Regions from separate parts of the Bacillus sp. NMTD17 genome, predicted to be linked through region 3. Evidence: riboswitches for the same ligand, from Rfam matches in the RefSeq annotation. Region 3 holds a riboswitch; each other region holds the start of a gene.
What was found. Region 3 has a riboswitch for thiamine pyrophosphate ahead of thiC (phosphomethylpyrimidine synthase ThiC). Riboswitches for the same ligand answer to the same signal wherever they lie in the genome.

Region 1 (6,809 bases), on a different contig from region 3:
GCCCTCTCATAGCAGCAAGGTGGAAAAGGAGAAGAATTCATGAAATTTGCAGTTTCTTCGAAAGGGAATTCTGTATCTGACACACTCAAAAATAAAATTCAGACCTACTTATTGGATTTCGGGATGGAACTCAACGAAGAGGAACCGGATCTTGTCATTACGGTTGGTGGAGACGGCACCCTTCTTTATGCGTTTCACCGTTATAGCGACCGTCTGAATGAAACAGCTTTTGTCGGTGTTCATACAGGTCATCTTGGTTTTTATGCTGACTGGGTGCCAAGTGAAATTGAAAAACTCGTCTTAGCTATTGCGAAAACGCCCTATCACATTGTGGAATATCCGATCTTAGAAGTCATTGTCAGATACAACGACGGCGGCAGAGAAGAGAAATATTTAGCGATGAATGAATGTACCATTAAAAGTATGGAAGGGACGCTTGTGGCAGATGTTGAAATTAGGGGTCAGCTGTTTGAAACATTCAGAGGTGACGGTCTTTGTCTGTCTACACCGTCTGGCAGTACAGCCTATAATAAAGCACTTGGAGGCGCCATTATTCATCCTTCCATTAGAGCCATTCAGCTGGCAGAAATGGCTTCAATCAACAACAGAGTGTTTCGAACGGTCGGTTCACCGCTTATTTTGCCAGACCACCATACTTGTGTCATTAAACCGATGAATGATGTTGATTTTCAAGTAACCATTGATCATTTGACGCTGCTTCATAAGGACGTCAAATCCATTCAATGCCGGGTAGCCGACGAGAATGTCCGTTTTGCCCGATTTAGACCATTTCCGTTTTGGAAAAGGGTGCAAGATTCCTTTATCGGAAAAGGAGAATAAGAAAGAGGTCGTTCTCGCTGGAATACTTTACGCTAAATAAAACCATGACAGCCAAAGAAGAAGGGCTGCTTTTAAAGAATTATTTAATAGATCTTGGCATTTCAAAAAGAATGCTGGCGGATATTAAATTTGATGGCGGTGATCTCCTCATTAATGGAGAGCATGTGACTGTGAGATACAAGCTGCATAACGGAGACAGGCTCACCATTTTATTCCCAGAGGAAAAAGTGAGTGAAGGGCTGAAGCCTGCTCCAATTCCGCTTGATATTTTATTTGAGGATGAGCATGTCCTTGTGCTGAATAAAAAGCCATATATCCCGTCCATTCCTTCTCGGGAACACCCAGAGCACAGTATTGCGAATGGATTGCTGCACCATTATGCAGAGCAGTCTGTTCGGCTGACGGTTCATTTGGTGAACCGCCTTGATCGTGATACATCGGGCGTCATGCTCGTGGCCAAGCATCGCTTTGCCCACAGCCTTTTATCAAAAGCGCAAAAAAGTGGAGCGGTCAAACGAACATACAGAGCGTTTACACATGGCATGATCTCGGAAAAGTATGGAACCATTCGTGCAAAAATTGCCCGAAAAGGAGATAGTATCATCGAGCGAATGGTCGATGATACTGGACAGGAAGCAGTGACGCATTTTAAAGTGCGAGCGGTAGACGCTGAGTTGAACATGTCAGATGTGGCTTTAGCACTTGAAACTGGGAGAACACATCAAATTCGTGTTCATATGAAGTATCTTGGTCACCCGCTCATCGGAGATACGCTATATGGCGGAACGAGTGAGCGGATGGACCGTCAGGCACTGCATAGTGAGACTCTTGTCTTTCCTCATCCGATGACTGGGGAGGAATTTACATTCTCGGCTCCGCTTCCTGAAGACATGAAATCATTGCTGCTTTAAATAGAGAAACCCGGCTACCTGCAAGCGCAGGACCGGGTTTTTTTATGATGTGAAATGTTGAAACCTTGAATCGTCATAAGGCATAGAGGAAGGAACAGAGACCGTTTCAAGCTCAGGATATGTGAGGGCAGACAGCCGGTGGCCAAATACGCAGCCTGTATCAATATTGACGGTTCTGCCAACGAATCGGGGTTCTTTCACTGGTGTATGTCCGTATACAATCCACGGTTTTCCGCGATATTCCTTTGCCCAATCCTTCCGCACAGGTCGTCCATCCGGCCACGTTTCTCCTGTGACCGCGCCAAATAATAGATAGGATCGCATCTGTTTGTTCGGTTTTCTTCCAATGTCCTTTTCCTTCATCGCTGCGTGAGCAATAATCAGTTCATCAGGAATGAGTACATCGTAAAGCGGAGCCTTCTCAAATAGCTGCTTAAATTCATGTGACAATTTGGTTTGTTCATGAAGGGGCAGCTTTTTTATTTCGTTCACTGTGGTTTCGATGCCATGAAGTAATTTCACGGGATTTCCTTTCAAATAGCGATAAAGCTTAAAGCAATGGTTGCCAGGTACGTAGCGGATCGCGCCGTGTGCGTAGGCATGAATGACAAATCGCATCACATCTACTGACTGAGGGCCTCGATCTGTTAAATCACCGACAAGGGCTAGCGTTCTCTTATCAGGATGGACGGGTAATCCATGTTTGAGTTCGTATCCTAGTTTGTGTATGAGGGTAAGCAGCTCTTCGTAGCAGCCGTGGATATCTCCAATGATATCAAATTTCATAAGATTTCCTCCTGATCTTTCTCATCCATTCATCGGGGTTAAAGAAGTTTGAATTTTAGAACATATAACGAATGGCTTTCTTTTCATTTAGGCAATTGTTAGAATCAATGCTTTAATGTAAAACTTAAAAGATTAAACATCAATGTTAGGAGGCTTTAGCCAATGGAGCATACATCTGTTTCATCACTCGTTGTCGTTATTATTGTCGCCTTTTTCACCCCACTTTTATTGCACCGATTTAAGCTGACCATTCCGGTCGTTGTTGCTGAAATCATCATGGGGCTCATCATTGGAAAAAGCGGTCTTCAACTGGTAGTTGAACATGATGCATGGTTAGACACGTTATCCATGCTCGGTTTTATTTTTCTGATGTTTTTAAGTGGACTTGAAATAGATTTTTCTTCTTTTGAGTCAAAGAAGAAAGCACGAGAACTGCCAAATGGTCTAAAAGAACCAAATACGTTTAAGGCAGCCACGATTATTTTTGTTGGCGTATTTAGTATTTCTTTTATCCTGTCCTATGCGTTTGTACTTGCAGGGTTTATCCAAAATGCTTTTTTAATGACGCTCATTATATCGACCATCTCATTAGGGGTAGTGGTTCCCACCTTAAAAGAGGAAAAGTTAATGCAGACGAATATCGGTCAAATCATCTTGCTTGTCGCCGTCATTGCTGATTTGGTGACGATGATTTTACTTGCTGTGTTTTCCTCCATTTATGGCGATGGTACAGGGAATATGTGGCTTCTGCTCTTATTATTTGCTGCGGGCATTCTGCTTTATTTATTTGGCCGCGTATTTAAGACAAAGTCGATTTTTCAGTCCATGTCAAAAGGGACCGTGCAAATTGGGACAAGGGCGATCTTTACTCTCATTATAGTCTTAGTTGCCTTATCTGAATCACTCGGTGCTGAAAATATTCTTGGGGCGTTTTTAGCGGGCGTACTTGTGTCCCTTCTTTCGCCGAATAAAGAGCTTGTCCAGCAGCTGGATTCATTTGGCTACGGATTTTTGATCCCCATCTTCTTTGTGATGGTCGGAGTGGATTTAAATATATGGGCACTGTTCAAGGACCCAACCATTATGATCATGATCCCGCTGCTGTTTATTGCATTACTGGTTAGTAAGCTCATCCCGATTCTTTATTTGAAAAAATGGTATGACATGAAAAAAGTGATCGGTTCTGGCTTTTTATTAACATCGACGTTATCACTCGTCATTGCAGCTGCGACGATAGGGGAGCGGCTCGGAGTCATTGACCATAAAATGTCTGGAGCGCTGATTCTAGTCGCGGTACTCACGAGTATTTTAACGCCTGTTTGGTTTAAAGCGCTGTTTAAAAAAGAACAAGCTGCGAGCCATAAAAAACGTGTGACCTTTATTGGTGCAAATCAGCTGACCTTACCTGTCACACTTGATTTACATCAGGATGAATATGATATTCGGATTTTACATGTCTTTCAAGAAAATAAAGAAGCGCTGCTTGCTGACTCCATCTTTGAAGTCGAATCGATTGAAGAGTACGACGATGAGACGCTGCGAAAGGCAGGCGTTGGCCAGGAGGATGTCCTCGTCGTCGCAACAGGCAGTGAGACGAAAAATAAGGAAATTGCTTTATTTGCAAAGGAAGAAGGAGCGAAACAAGTCATTGCTAGTGTCAACAAAGCTGAGACAGAGCTGACATTGAAGGAAGCAGGCATTGATACGTTTTCTAATTTCCTATCATCTAAAACGGTGCTAAGAGCCTTGATTGAAGCACCGGATGCGATTCGATTATTAACAAATGAGGATACTTCTTTGTATCAAATTCAAATGAACAATCATCGTTATCACAATGTCATGCTGAGGGAATTTCCGTTTACCGGTGATTTGGTCTTTGTCCGTATTTTCAGAGGGGTAGACAGCTTAGTACCACATGGAGATACCACGCTTAGAAGCGGCGACCGTGTGCTTGTGTCAGGCTCTCGTGAGTATGTGGCAGGACTAAGAGCCCAATTAGAGTAAGAATGAACCCTTGACCAATGAACAATTCCTGATTAAGATAGAAGTACAACATCATATATTTGATCCACTAGGGGAGTCCTTTAAAAGGGCTGAGATAAAAGTGTCGACTTTTAGACCCTCATTACCTGAACAGGTTCATACCTGCGTAGGGAAGTGGTGCGGTTTTTGACTATGCTTTTTACAAATTCCAAGCCACTTTCCACGCGGAAAGTGGCTTTTTTATATGGAAAAACAGGAGGAGAGAAACATGACGTTTTCAACTGAATGTAAAGAAGCAGCAGCAACATGGTGGAATGGAAGCTTCACACACCCATTTGTCAAAGGGATTGGAGATGGCACGCTTTCACTCGATCGTTTCACGTATTATGTGATGCAGGATTCATATTATTTAACTCATTTTGCAAAGGTGCAAGCATATGGCGCAGCGATTAGTGAGGACTTACATACGACGGGCAGAATGGCGTATCATGCGCAGGGTACGTATGAAGCAGAGCTGTCGCTGCATAGAAAGTTCACAGAGCTTTTGCAGATTTCAGATGAAGCCATCGAGAACTTTAAGCCTTCTCCGACTGCTTATGCGTATACCTCTCATATGTACCGATCTGTGAAAAGCGGGCGATTTGAAGAGATTTTAGCCGCGTTATTGCCGTGCTACTGGCTATATTATGAGGTGGGTGAAAAGCTAAAACAAACCACACCTGACCATCCGATTTATCAGGAATGGATTTTGACATATGGAGGGGATTGGTTTAAGGAGCTCGTCTTTGAACAGGTCAACCGCTTTGATGAACTAGCCGAAAAAGCGTCAGAACAAGTACGGGCCAATATGAAAGAAAATTTTGTGATTTCAAGCTATTACGAGTACCATTTCTGGGAAATGGCGTATCAAAAAGAAACATGGCAAACAGCATGCTTAGATGGGGTTGGTGCAAATGGAACTCCACGCAGTGACAAATGATTCGCTTCCTGCGGATGAACTGATCAAACAAATAAAAGCCATCGCACCTGAAGTGGATTTTATTCATATCCGGGAACGGTCTAAAACAGCAAGTGAGCTTGTTGATCTCGTGAAAAGACTCTTTTTAGAAGGTGTACCGAAAGAGAAGCTCATCATCAACGACAGAGTAGACGTTGCACTGCTCACCAATATTCACCGGGTACATCTCCCAGGCCATAGCTTTTCGCCAAAAGAGCTGCGGCAAAAATTCCCTCACCTTCATGCAGGTGTCTCTGTTCATTCGATAGAAGAAGCGAAAGCAGCGGAGAAAAATGGAGCAGAGTATGTCATGTTTGGGCACGTATATGACACCACTTGTAAACCAGGACTTCAGGCAAGAGGCGTACAGCTTGTGAAAGAACTGACATCTTCACTGTCTATTCCTGTGGTGGCGATCGGTGGATTGACACCTGACCGCATTCCAGAATTGAAACACGCGAATGTGAAAGGGATTGCTGTCATGTCTGGGATTTTTACTCATCATCAGCCGCGCATGATGGCACAAGCATTTTCTAAACAGGTAAAGGGGCATCCTTATGAAGAAGCATTATGACGTTGCAATCATTGGTGGTGGAATCATAGGAATGTCCATTGCCTATCACCTTGCAAAAGCAGGAAAGCAGGTCGTCTTACTTGAGGCGAATGAGGTAGGGAAGCAAACGACAAGTGCGGCTGCTGGGATGCTCGGTGCACATGCTGAAGGAGAGGGGCATGAGAATATTTTTTTCCAAGCAGGCAGAGCAAGCCAGGCATTGTACGAGAAGTTAAAAGTCGATCTACAGCATGAATCTGGCATTGATATTCGAACATCAGCGGGCGGTATCATGAAGGTAGCTTTTACAGAAGAGGAGAAACAAGCACTTTGCCGGATGCAGCATTTGTCTACATTTGAGTGGCTGGACGCAAGCAACGTAAAAAAATGCATGCCTCAAATAACAGAGAACATCTTAGGCGCAGGTTTGATTAAAGAGGATATTCATGTCGAACCTTATGCGGTATGCCGGGCATTTTGGCAAGCGGCGGTAAGGTTCGGGGCAGATGTGAAAGAATGTACACCCGTGATCGAAGTGAAGCGGGAGAAAGAAGCGTTAGCGATTAGAACAACGAAGGGAACATTCACATGTGATGATCTGACTGTAGCGAGTGGTGTATGGTCTGGCCGTTTTTTTGAAGAGCTTGGATTAACTCATTCTCTTTATCCAGTAAAAGGGGAGTGTGTGTCTGTATGGAATAATGGTCCAGCACTCGCGCACACCATTTACCATGATCAT
Region 2 (6,809 bases), on a different contig from region 3:
CATGCTGCTCGTCATCATACGCACTGACCACATTATTATTGATTACTTTCGAAATGATCAATTGATACCCCCCAGTACATTCCACTTTTTCGAGCATCTCATTGTAGATTGATATGTCATTTTATTATTATCTTCAAAAAAGAGGACTTTAAGATGATTTTACATTTTTTTTTGATACGGTCAACTAGAAAGAATGACATATTACCTCTCAAAAATGACAAAATAGGGGCAAAAAAGTCTAAAAACATACACAAAAACACTCTAAAAAGAGTGCTTAAAGAGTGTTTTTTACAAAATTAGGAGCAATCCCAATTATAGACGACATTCTCGAAATTTTTTCGTTTGAGGTCTTCTGGTTTGATAAAAAAGTTGGCGATTCCGCAATCTCCCCACAACAGATCTACTTCATCATCTGAATCGATTTGTAATAACAGAACGGTATGTTCCTGGTCTTCATAGGTACGCGGGTCCTCTTGTGTAAAGCCTGGATATCCGCCCAATTTGTGACCAAAGCCACTCGCTGCATCATGAAATTCATCTAGCAAGGCATCCGCTTCATCTCCATCAATGCCTTTTACATCTTCGAATAGGTCCCAGCTGCGCTTACCTGTGATTTTCTCAAAGCGGAAATCTTCTACACTAATCGTTTCACTTGATCGTTCACCTGTAATGACGCCTTCCTTTGTCACAGGAAAATAAAAATCATCAGGAATTTTCACAAAAGAAAAATCAGTCAACAACTCTTCTTCTGCCAAGAAAGGTTCCTCAATAAATTTGATCCGAAAATTTTTTTGCTCTGTTTTATGGTCAATATTCATCCCATAAAGATCATCATGCACAGAAATAAAAATTTGCAGAAGCCCTGTTTCTGGATAATCCTTCAGCTTCGGCAGCTGTCCAAAATTTATTTGTGCCAAAAGCTTCATAGGGTGCCCTTCACCATCAACTGGATATTCGTCGTTTTTTGGGAAGTAAGGATCGCCTGCAATTTTGCTGTCGTATGGTCCTGTTTTTCCTTGTTTCATCTGTAATTGAATCATTGGTTGTTCAGTTTGATCTAACATTGTACGGTAAGGTGCTATTATTTCTTGCAGCTTCGCTGATTGTGTCACGATGGTCTTCCTCCTTATGAATAGGTCTACTGACCAGACTAGTATCTCTTTTTCTATCATACAGAAGTGTACCCTGCCTGTCAGCGATAAATCGGTCATTATCCGAACAACTTGCCCACCTTAAAACGTAAAAAAACCTCCGATTCATCTGGAGGTTTTGGTCGGTATTTTTTATTTCACTTGATAGTTCACTAAGTCTTCTGCCAGTGATTTCATCGTTTCATTTGTTTCATGAAGACCTTCAATAATTTTTGTGAACGTGCCTACAAGCTCTGCTTGATGCTCAGAGGAAGCGACAATTTGTGCTATTTCTTCTTCCATTCCTTTAATCGATCCCTGCACATCTTTTAGCGCTGTTTCAATATCCGTCGTCGCTTGTTTGGCGTGAGTTGACAGCTTTCTCACTTCCGTTGCGACCACTCCGAAGCCTGCTCCTGCTTCACCTACTCTTGCAGCTTCAATTGATGCGTTGAGTCCAAGTAAGTTCGTTTGATCAGAGATACCTTTTATAAGATTGGACACTTGATTGATTTTAGAGGAATTTTCTACAGTGGTTTTCGTGTTTTGTAGAATTTGTTCACTTGTCGCTTGTAGTTCCTCTGAATGTGCGGCAACTTGCTGAACCATTGCGACTAGTTTTTCGGAAGCTTGGTTGCTCTCCGTCATGATGTGATCTAATCGTTGTTGATTGGTCTGGTCATAGGCCACGCAGAAAGCAGCGACTACTTGACCCGTCTCATCTTTAATTGGAACGGCTACAATATCCATTGGAATCCCGTATACCTCTTTCGGAATTTGGATAAACGATGGCTCTCTCCCATTTTTCAACATAGAAAAGTTTTCGAACCCTGGAGCTACTATGTCCCCAGCTTTAAACCCTAAGTCAATGTTCCCATGTTGCTGATAATAAAGAACCTTCTCTTTCCCTAAAACAGAAAAGGTTAGTTGCTCTCTCATAGCTAGTCCAATGATTGGTAAAGCGTCTATTATGTTATCAATTCTCTGTGACATTCGCTCACGTTCATCCTCTCTTTTTCTCAGTACATCCTCTTTATCGGTTCGTTATAAGGTCTATTACAGCCTGTAATGTGCACTAATATCAATCAAATGACCTAAGACATATAAAAAGCCCACATTCTATCAATAGAATGTGGGTATTTTTAAAAAAAGGACATGCACATCAAGACACTGATACCGATGAGCAAAAGATACATATAGTCGATCCACGAAGTGCTGATGACATGATAATACGTCCGCTCCCTCGCCCCCGTGAAACCTCGTGCTTCCATCGCAATCGCTAAGCGCTCTGATTTTCGTACGCCCTGCGTAAAAAGAGGAAGTGCATAACGCATAAAGGCTTTCCAGCTGCTTTTTTGCTTATAGCCTCTGATTTTATGTGCTGCCTTCATTTGCTTTAATTCACTTTGAAATAACGGGATAAACCGGAAGCCGGCAAGCATCCCATATGCCCATTTTGGGGACATTCGGCATTGATGTATTAAGCTCATCATAAAGGCCGTCAAATCTGTTGTGGACGTAAAAAGGAGACCGAATGTCACAAAGCCAAGCATTCTGAAAGAAATGGTAAGGCCATTTTTCAAACTCTCCTCTGTAATATGAAACCATGCCCACTTCCAAACAGTATGATCCCCCTTGCCAAAGGCCGCCATCATCCAAAATACGAGAATAAAAAAGAGCAGATAAGGGACAAGTCTTGTGAAAAGATACTTCATATTCCATCCGCCTAAGACAAGTCCAATACCAAGTGCAAACAGCCAGATGATGAAGGTTGTTTTAGGGTCAGATATCGCCATGAGACAACACATCGCAAGCAGATGAGCGAGTAATTTGATGACTGGATTCACATTGGAAAGAAAGGAGTGATTACTTTGCAATCGTCAGCACGTCCTTTCTTTCAGCCACATAGCGATAATGCAAAGGGGCTCTCAGCTGATAAGCATCGACAAGTTCCTGATTTGAAAATAAATCATAAGGCGTGCCATCATACACATGCTTTCCTTGGTGAAAAAGAAGCACTTGATCGGCACACTTATCGACGAGGTCCATATCATGTGTGACCATCAAAATGGTGGTGCCTTGGCATTGACGCTCTTTCAAACGCCTCATTAATTCCTTCGCCGTTCTTTCATCCTGCCCGAAAGTCGGTTCGTCTAACAATAGTACATCCTGATCAAAAAGGAGCATTGTGGCCACACTCAATCTTCTTTTTTGACCTAAGCTTAAGGTGAAAGGATGCGCTTTTGCATGCTTCTCTAAACCGAACTCTTCCAATAGCTGAACTGTTTTTTCTTGCACAACGGATTCTGGCCAATTTCGTTGTCTTCCACCAAATGCGATTTCATCGTAGACTGTGTCTTGTATGAATTGAAGCTCCGGATTTTGAAACACAAAGCCTGTTTTTTCATATAGTCGTCGGTCAGACCACTTTTTGAGGGGTGTCTCTTTTAAGAAAATGCTGCCTTTTTTCATTGGCTCTAAACGGACTAAATGTTTGAGACATGTGCTTTTCCCACTTCCATTTTCCCCAATTATCGCCACCCAATCCCCTGCTTTGATATCCAGCTGAAGGTCACTCATAATCCTTTTTTTTCCATAGCTTAATTGAAGATCTTCTGTGCGAATGATGGTCTCTCGCTCAGTCGACGGCACTTTTTTACGCTGCTCTTTTCTTGCTTCAAAGGTTTGCATAAGCGTTTGACTCATTGGATGAAATGGGTCTTGAATAATTGTGGACCATTTCTCGGGAAATAATTTCGGCCGCCAAATCCCTGCCTCTTTCATTTCTTCTTCATATGTCGCGAACACATCTTTTGGAGGCCCCTCTGCTAAAATGCTGCCTTGATCGTCTAATAAAATCACCCGGTCCATCCATTCGATGACACCATCTAGCACATGCTCTACAAAAATCATGGTTTGTCGCTGATCACCTGCAAGCTGCTGTAGAAGCTGAAATATCTCCATTCTGCCTGCTGGATCAAGCTGTGCGGTCGGTTCATCAAAGAACAGCACATCTGGCTCTAACGCTAGTAAACAAGCAAGTGCCAATCGCTGCTTCATGCCGCCAGATAATGTATGAATGTCTGTATTCGGATCGACATCGAGTTGGACTTTTTGCATGAGCTGCTGAATGATGTCATCCATCTCTTCACGAGGGACGGAACGGTTCTCTAAGCTAAAGGCAATTTCTTCATTGACGCGGTGCATACAAAACTGGGAATCAGGATCTTGAAACATGACGCCTGTATGTCTTTGCAATATCACTTCGCCCTGCATGTCAGCTTCCATATGTTCTGGAATAATCCCAGCCAGAACTGAAATGAGTGTGGATTTACCGCTCCCGCTTGGTCCTAAAATAAGCACCTTTTCTCCTTTTTGAATGGAAAGAGAGATTTGATGCAAAACAGGCTGAGGCTGTTCATAAAAACGGACAGTGAGATTATTGCACGCGAGAAATGAATCCATGCTGTTCACCTTTGTTTCGTTTTTCTTTCATGATGGCATATTGATTCAGTACACCGGTTTTGGATAATGCGTCGACCACAACTTTCGCTAAGCATCCGCCCAGTATCATCCCGCTGATGATTTGAGTCATCAGTGTGATGAGTAAAACTTGAGGCGTGTAATAACCAAAGCCATTTGCAACGAGGCTATATGCCATTGCTCCAACAGCTGCAAAGGCACCTGACAGCATCAGTGTCCACATGCGATATCGTTTATAACCAAAAAGAGCAAAGGCGATTTCTGCCCCAAGCCCTTGGCATACACCAATCAGCAGGGCTGAAAGACCAAAGTGGCTGCCTGTCAGTAATTCCACAGCGGCAGCGGCTGTTTCTGCAATCAGGGCAGCTCCCGGCTTTTGGATGATATACGCGACGATTGGACTGGCAATCACCCAAATGCCAAACATGATGTTGCCTCCTGCTGGGCCAACTAGTGCTGTAATTGGTAAGTAAAGTGTGGACCATCCTAAATAGATGACACCGCACGCAACGGATAAAATGACAGCAAGGACGACTTCTTTCATCTTCCATGTCATGATGAATGCACCTGCAATGGAACTGGCCACTCTTCCACCGTAAACGCCATTTCCCAAAACTTGTACTCAAGCTGACAGCTTAAGATAAAGTGCTGTTTCATTTTTTCCTTTTCCTTCTCACTTGCTCCTTCCGCCAGCTGATCGAGCCGCTTGCAAAGCTCCACTGTAATAGAGTCGGTTAACCCTCCATAAAACGTGATCCACTCATAAAACGGATGTGACGGGTCAGGCTGCACGTCTGAGAGCATTCGTTTTCCAATTTCCCAATATGTCCAAGGACATGGAAGCAGGACAGCAATGATTTCCCCAAGCGTGCCTTCCTGGGCGACTTGCAGCATGTGATGAATATAGTGATGAGCACTCGGAGCCAATGAAGCTCCTTGGAGCTCATCATACGATACACCTGCCACTCGGCAAAGATTTTGATGAGGGTGCGTCTCACTATCTAGTACAAACGCAATCTGTTGATGGAAAAAGGCAATATCTTCTTTGTCTGTACATCTGCTTAGAGCCGCTGCATAAATTTTAATAAATGCATGTAAGTATTCTGCATCTTGTTTGACGTAATGAATGATCTGTTCCTTTTCCAGCTTTCCTGCTGCCAGGCCTCTGACAAACGGATGCTGATAAATGGCTTCAAATAATGTTTCTGCTTCTTTTCTTAATTGCGCTGAAAACGTCATAAAAAAAGCCTCCTCTTCTTCAGTTGAATAAATGAAAAAGCCACCCCAAATGGAGCGGCCTTCTTATCGATTCAATCATGAATAAGACAAGGTCCAGCTCCACTTCCCTCCGCTAGTACGAACTAGATCAGGTTCAAAGGGTCCAAGATTTCTTCTTGTCTCAGTCATACATGACTCCCCTAGTGGACTTTTGTCATTTAATTATCTTTACTCTACACATGTGGTGATTTGATGTCAACCACCTTTCTTAATTCAATGTTTTGATCGTTGGCAGCTTCTCGATCCCTGCGGCATAGTAAAAATTAAGGACACTGAAGAAATCAATTGGCTTTCCTGTTTTCAAATCAACAGCTAAAATATGATCGCCGTAATTTGTCATATCATCAATATCTAAATACCTTGGCGTTTTCTTGCCAAGTGTATCTACAAAGGTATCGTGGTAATATTGACCGCTTGCATATGAAGATTGATGGTACATAAACAATGTCTCCACATCTAAGTAGACGAGAATGGCCTCTGAGGAGCTTGCATAAGGCGCTGAGTACGACACTGGAGCGGAAATGCTTTTCACTTTTACACTTGAAATCGAATGGGTTCTTTGTTCGTATTTACCATCATAAGAGAAATAAAATACACGCTCCCATTCATAATCTGCTGTCTTCGATTGCTTGTTGTATACTTTTGCGCCATTGGCAAATACATCCCCATTTGCATACTCAGCTACAAAGTATTGTAAGGTTGACGATAGGGACACAGCCCCTGTGAAATTGGGCGGGTTTTTTGCATTCACCTGTAACGTGTAAGAGTCTCCGAAATCTCCACCGCTTGTGATACCGAATGCGTAGTCACCTGCTGGTAAATTGGTCAAACCAAGGAGACTGCCTGCGGGCTGAATCAGGTCTGTCGGGTACGCTTGTCCTGTTTCATAATCAACAACAAATAATTGAACGAAATAAT
Region 3 (6,809 bases):
TCTGACGGAGGCTTCAGGAGGCATCACGTTAGAGACATTGCCAAGTTACAGGGGGACAGGTGTCGACTTTATTTCACTTGGTTTTTTGACACATTCTGCTCCAGCATTTGATTTTAGTATGAATATGGAATTCAGTCATAAAGGGGGAACAACTCATGTCACTGCTTGATGTACTCGCAAATCAACATGCAGCCATGATGCCAGAAGAATATAAACACCGCTCTGTTGATGAGATGAAGCAGCGTGTGTTAGACATTAAACGGGCCTTTGGATCAAAGCTTTTTATACCGGGGCATCATTATCAAAAGGATGAAGTCATCCAATTTGCAGATGCAACAGGCGATTCACTGCAGCTCGCACAAATAGCCGCGGACAATCAGGAGGCTGAGTACATTGTGTTTTGCGGTGTTCACTTCATGGCTGAAACGGCAGATATGCTGTCAAATAAGAATCAAAAGGTCCTATTGCCAGATATGAGAGCAGGCTGTTCAATGGCTGATATGGCGAACATGAAGCAAACGGATATAGCATGGGAGCAGCTCACTGATCTGTTTGGAGATACGATCCTACCGCTCACGTATGTCAACTCAACAGCGGATATTAAAGCATTTGTCGGCAAGCATGGCGGGGCGACTGTTACATCGTCAAACGCTAAAAAAGTGCTGGAGTGGGCGCTCACACAAAAAGAGCGGATTCTGTTTCTCCCTGATCAGCATTTAGGGCGTAATACGGCATTCGATTTAGGCATTTCACTAGAAGAAATGGCTGTCTGGGATCAAATAGAAGAAAAGCTCATCACCGATCAGCCGCTTTCTCGCATCAAGATGATTTTATGGAAAGGCCATTGCTCTGTCCATGAGAAATTTACGGTGCGGAATATTGAAGAAACGAGAAAAAGAGACCGTGACATTCAAATCCTTGTCCATCCAGAATGCACGCATGAAGTCGTCAGGGCTTCTGATCTTGCCGGTTCAACGAAATTTATTATTGATACGATTAAGGAAGCGCCAGCAGGAAGCAAGTGGGCGATTGGAACAGAGATGAATTTAGTCAAGCGGATAATCGATCAGCATCCAGATAAACAAATTGAATCCCTCAATCCGGATATGTGTCCATGTTTGACCATGAATCGGATCGATCTTCCTCATTTGTTATGGTCACTAGAAAGCATTGATAAAGGTGATCCGGTCGGTTTGATTCAGGTCAATGAAGACATTACCAAAGAGGCTTTACTTGCACTGAATAAAATGCTCGCCATTAAATAATAAATCAGCCCCTCCTATCAGAAAACAAGTTTTTATCATATCGGCTTGTAAATAGGCATAAATTTATGGTGAAACATATTGTACTTCTGACATAACCGTTACGTTCACGTTTTGCATAGGAGGGGAAAACGTTGAAAATTCATATTGTGCAAAAAGGAGACTCCCTTTGGAAAATTTCAAAGAAATACGGAGTCGACTTTCAAGAATTGAAAAAACTAAATTCACAACTCAGTAACCCAGATTTGATCATGCCGGGTATGAAGATCAAGATTCCATCTAGTGGTGTTCCTGTAAAAACAGATCATCACAAAGCAAAAGAAATGCCAAAGCCGAAAGAACATCCGTATGTGAAAGAAAAGCCAAAAGATGTCGTGCAAGTTCAAGATACGAAGCCGAAAGAAAAGCCAAATGAACCGGTACCTTATGTACCGCCAGTGCCAAAGATCGAGCATCCAGTTTTTCCACAAGTCGATGTGAACTATTATCAGACCAATCTCTACCAGCCATTCACGCCTCCTCCCAAAAAAGAACATCATGAGAAAAAAGATTACGTTCATGAAAAGAAAGATCATGTTCATGACAAAAAGGATCACAAAGATCATGTTCATCATGAAAACAAGGACTATAAAGATAACAAGGAACATTTTCATCATGAAAATAAGGACCATAAAGATAATAAGGACCATTTTCATCATGAAAATAAGGACCATAAAGATAACAAGGAACATTTTCATCATGAAAATAAGGACCATAAAAATAACAAGGACCATTTTTATGATGAAAATAAAGGCCATCTAAAAGATGAAGTGGCAAAGGGGTATGATCCGTTTATTCATATTCCGCATCAAAAGGAGGAGGGAAAAGATATGGAGCAAAGCAATTACCCAAACCTTCCTAATTTCCCGCAAATGCCGAATGTTGGAGGCGCAGCGGTAGGAGGAATGGCTGAGAATAAAGAGCATCATCACCATCACCAGCATCATGATTCATATGATCCTTATTATGGTTTTGGTCATGGACATTACATGCCGGCAATGTATCCATACCCGCAACAAATGGTGCCAGCATCGCCAATTTTACCAGGTTCAGGTCTTTGTTATCCTGTCCAGCCATATTATCACCATCACATGATGCCATATCCATACCCAGCTCAACCGTATTATCCTGCGTATCAAGCGCCAGCTTATTACGGGGAACATTATGAACATCATGCAAACGACGGGCATCACTGGCACCACCATATGCACCCAAATGCCAATGCGAACGTGAATCAAGGCTTTTATCCAAACGTTTCAAATGAAGCTTATGGCAAGGAAGACTGCGGATGTGATGATGGCATGAAGCAGCATCAGCCGTGGCCAGGACATTATCCGAATCCTGTTCCTTATGGCCAAATGGGGGCTTTTCCAGCTCAGCCTTATATGCAGCCATATCCAGGTCAATCTGTTTTTGCAAGACCAGAAGAAGACGAAGAAGAGTAATGACAGAAGGAACGATCTCAATCGTTCCTTTCAGCGTGTAGACAAACCCTCGCATTCGTTGTCAGGGCTGTGCTCCGGTGCTCACGAATGTCAAATTCGCTCCGCTCCGGTGCTCGCCCTTCCTAGACTGCAAAGGTTTTCTATCACGCTGAAAAAGAGACAAAGGGCTAAAATAAAGATCATTTTAACAATCTGGAAGGAACGATCTCAATCGTTCCTTTTTTTGTTTATAACTGACAGCTTGATTTTTTCCCAAACTGTACATGCTAAAACAGAGCCTGTTTCGCGCTCATGAGATTGAATTTGTACAGGGGGTTTTTCGTTTGAGACAAAAATGGCAAAAAACGATCGCATTAGTGCTTCTTCCTATTGGGTTAACGGCATGTGGTACAAATGATAATGCAGGTGTAGATACACGTCATAATCAATCAGGTCAGCCAGTCGGATATCATTCGAATAACCGTGCGGCTGACAATAATCAAGATCATCAAGGGCCAGTTTCTGAACTCATGGAGGGGATGAACGGTGGGAACACAACGAATGTTGATTATCGCACCCGTCCTCAAGCCGATGATCGAATGCCTCTCGCAGGTGGAGATGGACGCTACAGTCATGGAGATATGAACTATCATAACCAAATGTCGTTCTCTGGCTACGATAAACAAGAGAACGTCCAGCGTTCAAGAAAAATTGCCAACCGTGTCAATAAAATGAACCACGTTGCAGACTCACAGGTGATGGTGACAGATGAAAATGTGTATATTGCCATTAAATCAGATGGACGTTTGACGTCAGAGGGCGTATCACAAGTTGAAGAAGCAGCGACTCGTTATGCAGATGGAAGAGCTGTCCAAGTCATTAAAGACGAGGGTGCTTTCACACGCTTTAGAGATATGAGAAGAACACAATTTGAAACAGGCCAAACAGGCATGACTCGATAGGTTGGAGAATAAGAAAGGCTAAAGTTCCTCAAGAACTTTAGCCTTTTCTTAAAAATAACCCTTGATGCTTGTATAAAAATCGTTAAAGAAACAGCCAAATCCAAGTAATAAAATACCTTTCTTGTTAAGGATACAAGGGGGAGAAGACCGATGTCATGAAGGAGAATCCCTGCCAAAATACCGCCTGAAGCCAGCATAAATTCAGATGAATCTGTTTTTGGATATGCATCTGCCAGTACAGCACCGAATACTGAAACCCAGAACACAAGGTTTCCAGGGGACACCGCAACAAGCAAGCCGTTTCTGTACGTTTTTGCGAATGATTTATTGACTTTTTCGCCAGCTAAATGGATGTCTTGATCCGAATTATTAAGAATACTGCTCCGATCAGCCAGAGCGGGATTTGGACAAATGGCAGTGATAAAAACTGAGCAAATTCAGCATCCATGAAAGAATCCGTTTTTTAATCCCTTTTTGTCATTTCAACCGTGATCGCTCCAACTGGCAGAGGAATTGACAATCCTACGACGATAAATGCGAGAAATGTTTGCAATCGACTAGAACTTCCTTTGGGAAAATTTGTATAAAAATTCTCAGTTTAGATTAACTATACATAATAGGAGAAAAGGATCAATGATTATTTCATATTTTATCGAATGATTGGGAGAGATGATGTATATAAAGGTGCATATCAAGCTTGCTGTATCTCTTTTGTAGTGGAAAGGAACTATTTTCCTAAAACTTCTTTTTTTCATGGCATCTCTATGCTACACTGTTGTGGAAATCAATAAATGTGACTAGGGGTGCCCGCAGTTGGGCTGAGAGAGAAGTGTATGCTTCTTAACCCTTTGGACCTGATCTGGCTCGTACCAGCGTGGGGAAGTTGAAGATGATACATGGGTCATATGAATGACATTCATGTTTATTTCTGTCGACGAAACCAGGTTCTGTTCATAGAGCCTGGTTTTTTTGCTGGTGCTGATTCCATCCTGTCCGGTGACAAGAAGAGAAGGAGAGAACAGCAAATGAAAGAAAAGAAAAATACCCCAACAACTCAATCCTTATTATCAAGCTTTGACGGCAGCCGAAAGGTGTATGAGAAAGGATCAAGACCTGACATTTTAGTGCCAAAAAGGGAGATTGCCCTCTCAAAAACTGTGACACAGGCGGGGAACATTCAAAATGAACCGATTCGTGTGTACGATACGAGTGGACCGTACACCGATGAGAGAGCCCATATTGATGTCACTAAGGGATTAAAACGCCTTAGGGCAGCATGGATCGAAGAAAGAGGGGATACAGAAAGCTATGAAGGGCGCCATGTGAAACCAGAAGATAACGGATATCGTTCTAAGGAAAAAGAGTCCTTTCATCATGTTCATACTGATTTTCATCATGAGCCGCTCCGCGCAAAACAAGGTGCCTGTGTGACGCAAATGCATTATGCAAAAAAAGGTATTGTTACGCCTGAAATGGAGTTTATCGCGTTAAGAGAAGAGCTAAGCCCTGAGTTTGTGAGAGAGGAGGTAGCCAGCGGAAGAGCAGTCATTCCAGCGAATATTAACCATCCTGAAAGTGAACCGATGATTATTGGAAGGCATTTTCACGTCAAAATCAATGCGAATATTGGCAATTCAGCTGTGACATCATCCATTGATGAAGAGGTAGAAAAGATGACATGGGCGATCAGATGGGGTGCAGACACCATGATGGACCTGTCTACAGGAAAGGACATTCATACAACGAGAGAATGGATCATACGGAATTGCCCAGTCCCAGTAGGAACCGTTCCCATTTATCAGGCGCTTGAAAAAGTAAATGGAGTGGCAGAAGATTTGACGTGGGACGTGTACAGAGACACATTAATTGAACAAGCAGAGCAAGGAGTAGACTACTTCACGATTCATGCGGGCGTGAGGTTAAGGTATATTCCGCTGACAGTCGATCGGGTGACCGGAATTGTTTCAAGAGGCGGTGCCATTATGGCAAGGTGGTGTCTTGCCCATCATCAAGAGAATTTCCTCTATACCCACTTCGAAGACATTTGTGAGATTATGAAAACGTATGATATTGCTTTTTCACTTGGAGACGGTCTGAGACCAGGCTCGATTGCTGATGCCAATGATGAGGCGCAGTTTGCAGAGCTTGAAACGTTAGGTGAATTGACAGAGATCGCTTGGAAACATGATGTACAGGTGATGATTGAAGGGCCTGGACATGTTCCGATGGATAAAATCAAAGAGAATGTGGACAAGCAAATGGAGATTTGCAAAGAGGCACCATTTTATACGTTAGGGCCTCTTACAACAGATATTGCCCCGGGATATGATCACATTACATCCGCCATCGGTGCGGCCATGATCGGCTGGTATGGAACAGCGATGCTATGCTATGTGACGCCAAAAGAGCATTTAGGTCTGCCGAACAAAGAAGATGTGAGAGAAGGTGTGATTGCCTATAAAATTGCCGCACATGCCGCTGATCTAGCAAAAGGACATCCTGCTGCTCAAAAGCGCGATGATGCTTTATCGAAAGCGAGGTTTGAATTTAGGTGGCGTGACCAATTCCACCTGTCACTTGATCCAGAAAGAGCTATGGCGTTCCATGATGAAACATTGCCTGCGGAAGGCGCTAAGACTGCCCATTTTTGCTCGATGTGCGGACCGAAGTTTTGCAGTATGAAAATTTCCCATGATATTCGCAATCAATCAGAAGAAGTGAAAAGAGAGATGGAGAAGAAGGCGAAAGAGTTTATCAGCCAAGGAAGTCAAATTTATTCATCCTAAAAAAGAACCTCGCACGTATGTTGTGCGGGGTTTTATCAGATGGCGGAAAAGGCTTTTCTTAAGAGGTGGAAAAATGCTTTTAATGCAAGTACCATCATGTCCAAACTCGGAATGAGGGCATCTGTTAAATGAAAAAAGACGGTTTGTCTTTCGGGAGATGTTCGTTTCTTTTGCCGTTTCATGAAGACAGCCTCCTTTTTAAATAATATACTTCTTTGCAAAGCAGAGGGATAGAGATGTTGTTTGAATTTAAACAAAATTTAAACTTCTTGTGTTTGAAAGGAAAGAAGGAGGGGAAACGTGTTGAATAGAGAATGAATGAAAAGAGCCGATCTA

Region 1: linked by a shared signal. The riboswitch ahead of tenA (thiaminase II) and the one ahead of thiC (phosphomethylpyrimidine synthase ThiC) in region 3 are both predicted to bind thiamine pyrophosphate.
Region 2: linked by a shared signal. The riboswitch ahead of tenA (thiaminase II) and the one ahead of thiC (phosphomethylpyrimidine synthase ThiC) in region 3 are both predicted to bind thiamine pyrophosphate.

Annotation. Positions count from the first base shown of each region.
Region 1 covers NZ_PVRH01000002.1:580,748-587,556, reverse strand. Annotated here, with positions in the region: gene C6347_RS08155 (NAD kinase) at 40-840, shown strand; gene C6347_RS08150 (RluA family pseudouridine synthase) at 858-1,751, shown strand; gene prpE (bis(5'-nucleosyl)-tetraphosphatase PrpE) at 1,794-2,537, opposite strand; gene C6347_RS08140 (monovalent cation:proton antiporter family protein) at 2,700-4,541, shown strand; TPP riboswitch at 4,601-4,710, shown strand; gene tenA (thiaminase II) at 4,789-5,499, shown strand; gene tenI (thiazole tautomerase TenI) at 5,474-6,091, shown strand; gene thiO (glycine oxidase ThiO) at 6,075-6,809, shown strand, end outside.
Region 2 covers NZ_PVRH01000001.1:175,099-181,907, reverse strand. Annotated here, with positions in the region: gene licT (BglG family transcription antiterminator LicT) at 1-61, opposite strand, end outside; gene C6347_RS00860 (YwqG family protein) at 297-1,112, opposite strand; gene C6347_RS19580 (methyl-accepting chemotaxis protein) at 1,284-1,739, opposite strand; gene C6347_RS00850 (energy-coupling factor transporter transmembrane component T family protein) at 2,273-3,007, opposite strand; gene C6347_RS00845 (ABC transporter ATP-binding protein) at 2,997-4,595, opposite strand; gene C6347_RS00840 (ECF transporter S component) at 4,570-5,169, opposite strand; gene tenA (thiaminase II) at 5,166-5,852, opposite strand; TPP riboswitch at 5,940-6,043, opposite strand; gene C6347_RS00830 (hypothetical protein) at 6,100-6,809, opposite strand, start outside.
Region 3 covers NZ_PVRH01000005.1:188,525-195,333, forward strand. Annotated here, with positions in the region: gene nadC (carboxylating nicotinate-nucleotide diphosphorylase) at 1-169, shown strand, start outside; gene nadA (quinolinate synthase NadA) at 156-1,265, shown strand; gene safA (SafA/ExsA family spore coat assembly protein) at 1,397-2,746, shown strand; gene C6347_RS15190 (YhcN/YlaJ family sporulation lipoprotein) at 3,070-3,687, shown strand; partial or broken gene C6347_RS15195 (lysine transporter LysE) at 3,736-4,240, opposite strand; TPP riboswitch at 4,477-4,585, shown strand; gene thiC (phosphomethylpyrimidine synthase ThiC) at 4,713-6,473, shown strand; gene C6347_RS19275 (hypothetical protein) at 6,509-6,655, opposite strand.